Regions from separate parts of the Achromobacter sp. T5-5 genome, predicted to be linked through region 2. Evidence: riboswitches for the same ligand, from Rfam matches in the RefSeq annotation. Region 2 holds a riboswitch; the other holds the start of a gene.
What was found. A riboswitch is a leader RNA that binds a small molecule or an ion and turns the genes downstream of it on or off. The one in region 2 is predicted to bind thiamine pyrophosphate.
Positions count from the first base shown of each region.

Region 1 (3,848 bases), 1.3 Mb from region 2:
GCGCCGTCAGGCGCGTCGAGATGCGCTGCACCTGCGTGGCGTCCTTCCGTACCTTCCAGCCTTGGTCGTACGTGAGCTTGAGCGTGATCTGGCCAAGGTTGTTGCCCCACTGGCCGGCCTGCACGGTCGGCACGCCATTGATCAGGCCTTTTTCCAGCTCGACGCCCGGCTGGCCGGCGAATTGCGACTTGGCATTCGTGTCGGGAAACAGCAGATGCTGGTGGCCCGTGATCAGCGCGTCGATGCCGGCCACCTGGGTCAAGTAGGCTGCGCCGTTTTCCATGTCCGGGCTGTACGCCGTCGCGAGGTCGATGCCGCCATGCGCCAGCGCCACCACCAGGTCCGCGCCCGCGGCCTTCATTTCCGGCACGTAGCGCGCCGCCGTCTCCTTCCAGCCCGTGACTTCCACGTGGCCTTCAAGGTTGGCCTTGTCCCACTGCATGATGGGCGGGGGCGCAAAGCCGATCACGCCCACCTTGAGCGGCACGTCGATGGCCTTGCCGCTGGCGTCCGTCGCCTGGAAGGTCTTGTCCAGCAGCACCCACGGCTTGAAGATCGGCTGCTTGGACGCCGCCGACACCACATTGGCGGACACGAAGGGGAACGCCGGCGCCGCGCAGTCCTTCGCGCCCGTCGGGTTGGTCTGCGCCGTGCCCTTGCGGATGCCGTCCAGCCCGAAGTCCACATTGGTGATCTGCGACAGGAAGGGCAGGCCGTAGTTGAACTCGTGGTTGCCCATCGTGGCCGCGTCGTACGACAGCAGCTTCATCTGCTTGTAGATCGCGATCATGTCGGAACACTGCACCGGCGACACCAGCGCCTGGTAGTCCGACAGGGCGGTGCCCTGCACCGTGTCGCCGTTGTCGAACAGCAGCGTGTTCGGATGCTGCTTGCGCGCATTGGCGATCAGCGTGGCCGTGCGGTCCATGCCGTAGCTTTTGTCTTCGGCCAGCTTGTAATAGTCGTAGCCCAGCACGTTGGCGTGCAGGTCGGTGGTGCCCAGGATCGCAACGTCGAGCGTCGCGCCCTGCGGCACGCTCGCCTGCGGCGGTGTCTCGGGGGCGGCGTCGTCGTTATCGTCATCGCCGCCGCAGGCGGACAGGCCGACGACCAGCGCAACGCTGGCCGTCCCTGCAAAGATCTTGCGTAGGTGTGGCTTCACCGTCTTTCCTCCAGGTTGAAGGAAAGAATTTTGGGGACAGTGTGTGACCCATGCGTGACATGCGCGGGGTCAGATCAACGCAGCGGCGACTCGCGGGTCAGGCAATCGTCTTCCAGCGCCGCCAGCGCGTCCAGGAACCGCCATGCGAACGACCCCGGTCCTTCCGCGTGGACGGCGGCGCGCTGGCCCGCGATGGCGAAGCAGGAGAGGGCGGCCACGGCGGCAACGTAGGGATCGTCGCGCGACACGGCGACAAAAGCGCCGACGACCGCGCTCAATGCGCAGCCGGTCGCGGTCACGCGCGGCATCAGCGGCGAACCGCCCGCGATCCGCACCGCGCGCGCGCCGTCCGTGACGTAGTCGACCTCGCCCGTCACCGCCACCACGGTGTGGCGGCGCGCGGCGATGTCCCGGGCCGACTCCTCGGCCTGCGCCACGGCGTCGCGGGCGTCCACGCCCCGGCCGGCGCTGCGGCCGCCCGCCAGCGCAATGATCTCCGAGGCACTGCCGCGGATGATGGCGGGTTCAAGGTCGAGCAGCCGCGCGATGGCGTCGCGCCGGAACGCGGTGGCGTGATGGGCGACGGGATCGAGCACCCAGGGCGTGCCCGCTGCTTTCGCGGCTTGCGCGGTCAGCAGCATGCTTTGCAGCCAGGGCGATGACAGGGTGCCGATATTGATGACCAGCGCGCCGGCGATGCGCGCGAATTCCGGCGCTTCCTCTTCGGCATGCACCATGGCGGGCGACGCGCCGATGGCCAGCACGGCATTGGCCGCGTAGTTCATGGAGACGTAATTGGTCAGGCACTGCACGAGCGGCGCGTCGCGGCGCACGGCGGCGAGGAGGGTTTGGGACGGGAGGGCGAGGGCGTGAAGGTCGTTGGGTGTCATGCCGGGCGTTCCTTGCGCAGGGGACGCGCGCCGCGGGACACGCACCATCCCTACGCCAGTGTTGTCTGGATCAGGTTCGACGGGTCGCCGTGCATTGCCTGCATGCGCAGGCCAACGGATTCTCAGCTTCTTGGCGAAGCTCCCCGGGTGAATGGAGGGTATGTTCCCGGGGGGGAGCGGGAGGTGTCAAGCTCCCGCTTCAAACCAGGCACCCGGGCGCGCCGGTGTGCTGGGTCAAAAGGCCTTGATGATCAGCCGCACTGACCTTGGGTGGCCAGTTTGACCTCTGGCTTGGAAATCACGCGCTTTCCTTCTTCTTCCGGGACTTGTTCAAGGCCGGCCCCGCCGACGAATACGCCCATTTTGATGAACTGCCGCACGAAGTAGTTTTTGCCCGCCTCCATGGTCAGCATGAGATCGTTCGGGGAAAACTCCGATTCGGTCGACACCTTATGCGGTTTGTCGCCTTCGACCTGGGTGTAGAAGAAAACCCGGTCGGCGGTTTCGCCAATGCAGTTTCCATCGACATACACGTCTTTCTTCAGCGCTTTGCCGACGTAGCTGTCCCGATAAACGAATAGTCCGGACTTGCCTTCGTCAGGCGCCGCAAAGGTCTTGGCCTTCTGGTTGCTCTCTTCAGGCGCCAGCGGAACATTGGCGCATCCCGTTGCCGCAAGCAGGGCGCCGCAGGCAACGGCCATTTTCAGCACATTCTTCGGGGTTCGATACATGGTCGGGATATCAATGGATGACTGAGGTTGCGAGCCGCCCGTACTCGGATTTAAGCAGGCGTATCCAAAAATATCAGAGTGTGTCATAAATTGTATCGGACGTCCACGCCCTCGGCTCAGGGCGGTCCAGACCGGCGCGATGCGGCGCGCCCATACCCAATGTGAGGTATGGCCGTTCCTCGCCCTGACCCTAACATCCATGCAGATTCAGGTTGCCGACGCGCATTGCTTGTGGCCCGTTTTTCGCCGCAGCCTTCGGGGAGAGCATGGATGGTCAAGAAAGACGATATCGCCTGGTTCAAGTCGAACTTTTTCAGCAAGATGACCGCGGCGACAAAGGGCACGCCCTTGACTGTCGATTTCCTCACGGCGCTGGCCTGCCAGGAAAGCGGGGAAATCTGGCCCATTGCTCGGAGGCAGATCGCCTCGGTCGATGAGGTGATGGCGCTGTGCGTGGGCGACACGCTTGACGGCCGGGGAGCGTTTCCGAAGACGCGGGCGGAATTGCTGAGCAAGCCTGAAGGACAGCGCATGTTCGATATGGGCCGCGAGGCGCTGGTCAGCATGGCCAACGTCGTGGGGGGCACCTACAAGAAAGTCGCCGGCAACCCCGAGAAGTACTGTCATGCGTTCGGGGTGTATCAGGTGGACATCCAGCATTTCCTGAGAGAGCCCGACTACTTCCTGGAGCGCCAATGGGCAACCTTCGATGGGTCGCTCAGGCGGGCGATGGGCGTGCTGCAGTTCGCCTTGAAGAAGCGGGGCTTCGAGGGCCGGTCCAGTCTTTCGGACTTTGACCTGGCGACGGTGGGCATTGTCTACAACACCGGGGGCTACAAGGAATCCAAGGGCCTGGAACAGGGGTTCCAGCCCGAAGGCGGCAAGCACTACGGGCAGGCGCTCTTCGATCTCATCCGGCTAGCGCACACGGTGCCGGATCCGGGCGCGGACGCGCCCTTGCTGGAAACGCCCGCAGCGGGCCAGGCGTTGATCGCCGCCCCTTCCCCGGTTACGCGCGATGGCACGCCCATGAAGGTGGCCATCACCGACGGCATGCTCAGAGTC
Region 1 covers NZ_AP027919.1:2,656,522-2,660,369, forward strand. Annotated here, with positions in the region: gene ACZ50Q_RS12080 (5'-nucleotidase C-terminal domain-containing protein) at 1-1,162, opposite strand, end outside; gene thiM (hydroxyethylthiazole kinase) at 1,237-2,052, opposite strand; TPP riboswitch at 2,082-2,208, opposite strand; gene ACZ50Q_RS12090 (DUF2846 domain-containing protein) at 2,304-2,870, opposite strand; gene ACZ50Q_RS12095 (hypothetical protein) at 3,054-3,848, shown strand, end outside.
Region 1: linked by a shared signal. The riboswitch ahead of thiM (hydroxyethylthiazole kinase) and the one ahead of ACZ50Q_RS18180 (sodium:solute symporter family protein) in region 2 are both predicted to bind thiamine pyrophosphate.

Region 2 (3,848 bases):
CCCGCGCCGTTGCAGCACGGGCACCACCTGCTCCACGAAGTCGTCGATCCCGCCCGGCAATGACGGCGGCATCAGGTTGAAGCCGTCGGCGCCTTCGTTCCTGAACCATTGCTCCATCCGGTCCGCAATCTGCTCGGGCGTGCCCACCATCGTGCAGTGGCCTCCGCCGGCCGCCAGCCGGCCCAGCAACTGGCGCACGGTGGGCTGTTCGGTTTCGATGATGCGCAGGATGGTGGCGTAGCGGCCCTTGGGGCCGGTGAATTCGGCCAAGGGGGGCAGGGGCGGCACGGGCGCATCCAGTTCCCAGCCGTTGCAGTCCTGCAGCACGAACATGCCCAACTGGCGCAGCGAGGCGTCGCTGGGCAGCAGTTCGTCCAGTTCGCGCTGCTTGGCGCGGGCCTCGGCTTCGGTCGAGCCCACGTAGGTCACCAGTCCCGGCATGATGGGCACGAAGGCATCGCGGCCCGCGGCGCGCACGCGCTGCTTGATGTCGCGGTAATAAGACTGCGCCGCGGCCAGGTCGTAGGCCACCGCGTAGATGGCTTCGGCGCGCCGCGCTGCCAGATCGCGGCCCTGGTCCGAGGCGCCGGCCTGGAACAGCACCGGGTGGCCCTGAGGCGGGCGCGGCACGGTCAGGGGGCCGTCGACCAGGAAATGCGCGCCATGGTGATGGATCTTGTGCAGGCGGTCGGGCACGCCATAGAAGCCCGCGCGATCAATGGCCAGCGCGTCGTCTTCCCAGGAATCGAACAGGCGCAGCGCGACGTCGACGAATTCCTCGGCGCGGGCGTAGCGCCAGTCGTGGCCCGGCATGGATTCGTAGCCGTGATTGCGCGCCTCGGCGTCGAACATCGACGTCACCACGTTCCAGCCCATGCGGCCGCCCGAGATGTGGTCCAGCGAGGCGACCATGCGCGCCGCGTGAAAGGGCGTGAAGAAGGTGCTGGAGACCGTGCTGATCAGGCCAATGTGCGTGGTGGCGCGTGCGATGGCCGCCATGGTGGTCAGCGGTTCCAGATACCAGCGCGGTCCATCGCCGATGTTGTCCATCGACTGCCCGTCGGCAAAGAAAATGGCGTCGAGCTTGCCGCGCTCGGCCGTGCGGGCCAGTTCCTCGTAGTAGCGGATGTCGCCCAGGCGCTCGGCCGCCGAGTCGGGGTGGCGCCAGGCCGCGCGGTGATGGCCGCAGCCGAAAATGAACAGGTTCAGGTGCATCATGGCGATCGGCTCGTCGGTTGCGTCGTCGGGGCGGCAGCGATGGCGGGGGCGTGGCGCCTGGGCGCCTGGGCGTTTTCCTGCCCGCCCTCGGGCGCCGCAAGCGGGCGAACTTAGCATAAAACCGCCAGGTGGGCGTGCGCCAGCGGCCACGCGCCCCGGGCGGGCCGCGTTGACATCGTCGCGCCGCTCTCCTAACCTTGCGGCAATTCCTGGGGGAGCTCTGTACGGGCTGAGATTCCGCGCCAACGCGGTAACCCTTTGAACCTGATCCGGGTAATGCCGGCGAAGGGAAGGACTCCGCAAGTCTCGCGCGCCCTCCCTGATTCCATTCATCATTCGGCCCTCCGCACGGCGGGCCGCCGCGTTGCGCGTCCGGCTCCAGGCCGTCCGCGGGAGGACCGACTTTCATGCTGACCCAAACCACCGCCCTGATGTGGCTGCTGCTGTTTTCCGGCGGCTTTGCCATCGCCAGCGTGCTCTATACGCGCCGCAAGCGCGGGACGCTGGAGGACTACATCGTGGCGCGCAATAGCCAGGGGTCCTTCGGCACGATCCTGACCCTGATGGCCTCCACATTGGGCGCCTGGATTCTCTTTTCGCCCGCCCAGGCGGCCACGTGGGGCGGGCTGGCGGCGGTCATCGGCTACGCGCTGGGATCGATGTCGCCGCGCCTGGTCATGATCCCGCTGGGACGGCGCATGCGCGAACTGATTCCGCACGGTCACACGCTGACCGAATTCCTGATGGCGCGCTACGGCCGGCCGATGTACGGGCTGGCGCTCTTCATCATGCTCTTTTACCTGTTCATCGCGCTGTCGGCCGAGATCACGGCCATCGCCAAGCTGGTTGCCATGCTGGCCCCCGTGCCGCTGTGGGCAACGGCCGCGATCGTGATGGGCACGACCTTGCTCTACACCACCTATGGCGGGCTGCGGTCGTCCATCTTCACCGATCAGGTGCAAATGATGATCATCGTGCCGTTGCTGGTGATCCTGTGCTTCTTCGGCTGGCAGGTGGCGGGGGGCGCCACGCCCACCATCGAGGCGCTGCAGGCCAAGGCCCCGCAATTGCTGGACCTGACCGATCCGGTCGGCGTGAAGGCGGGGCTGACGTTCTTCGTCGCCATCCTCCTGACCGGCATCTTCCACCAGGGCAACTGGCAGCGCATCTACGCCGCGCGCGATGCGCGCACCATGCGTAACGGCTTCCTGCTGGGCGGCGCGCTGGTGGCGCCGTTCATTTTCCTGATGGGCCTCTTTGGCCTGGCGTTCGTCGCGCTCGCGCCCGCGGGCGACAGTTCGATCGCGCTGTTCAGCGTCATCATGCCGAACGCCCCGGTCTGGTTCGTCATCGCCCTGATTCCCCTGGGGCTGGCCCTGGTCATGAGCACCGCCGATACCGCGATCAGCGCCGTGACGAGCATCATCGCGGTCGACCTGCGCCGCCTGATGCCCCATGCCCAGGGCGCGACCATGAAGCGCCTGGCGCGCTGGCTGGTGCTGCTGATGGCGATTCCCGTCATGATCGTGGCCTCGCAGGGCTACAGCGTGCTGTACCTGTTCCTGCTGGCCGACCTGCTGTGCTCGGCCGCCGCCTTCCCCGTCTTCTACGGCCTGTTCAGCCGCAAGCACGACGGCTTCACCGCCACGGCCGCCACGATCGCGGGCCTGATCGCCGGGCTGTTCTTCTTTCCCGCGCCGGGGGACAAGCCGGTATTCCTCTTGGAATCGTTCCTGCTGGCGGCATTTGTGCCGGTGGTGGTGACGGTATTGATCCGTCTGGTGCTGCGCGGGCGCAAGGAATTCGATTTCGCGACGCTGAGCGCGGCGGTGCGCAGGCTGGATCAGGACAGGGTCTAAAGGTCTGAGAAGTACGCGGCCCCGATGGGCCGCATAAAACAAAAAAGCCCTGGACCACAAGGTCCAAGGCTTTTCCGTCTGGAATTTGGTGGAGCGGAGGAGGATCGAACTCCCGACCTTCGCATTGCGAACGCGACGCTCTCCCAGCTGAGCTACCGCCCCAAATCAAGCAAGACCAGAAATATACAGGAATTCAGTAGGCCTGCGCAACACGTTCCGGCGCACCGCCGCGTCAGGCGAACTCGAGCGTCGCAATGACCGGCGCGTGGTCGGACGGCTGCTCGTTGCGGCGGGGTTCCTTGTCGATGACGCAGGCGACGCAGCGCTTGACCAGCGGGGCGGACAGCAGCACGTGGTCGATGCGCAGGCCGGCGTTGCGGCGGAAGGCGAATTGGCGGTAATCCCACCAGCTGAACGACTTTTCCGGCTGCTCGAACAGGCGGAACGAGTCGGTCAGACCCAGGTCCAGCAGGGAGCGCAGCGCCTGGCGCTCCGGCTCGGACACCAGGACCTGGCCTTCCCACTTCTCGGGGTTGTGCACGTCCTCGTCGGCCGGCGCGACGTTGTAGTCGCCCAGCACGGCAAGGCGCGGGAACTGCTTGATCTCGTCGGCCAGCCAGTTGCGCATGGCCTCGAACCATTCCAGCTTGTAGGTGTACTTGTCCGACCCGACCGACTGGCCATTGGGGCAATAGGCGCACACGACGCGCACGTCGCCCTCGGGGCTGGGGAAGGTCAGGGCCAGCACGCGCTGCTGGGCGTCTTCATAGC
Region 2 covers NZ_AP027919.1:4,001,214-4,005,061, reverse strand. Annotated here, with positions in the region: gene ACZ50Q_RS18185 (LLM class flavin-dependent oxidoreductase) at 1-1,218, opposite strand, end outside; TPP riboswitch at 1,420-1,526, shown strand; gene ACZ50Q_RS18180 (sodium:solute symporter family protein) at 1,626-3,077, shown strand; tRNA gene ACZ50Q_RS18175 (tRNA-Ala) at 3,164-3,239, opposite strand; gene xth (exodeoxyribonuclease III) at 3,310-3,848, opposite strand, start outside.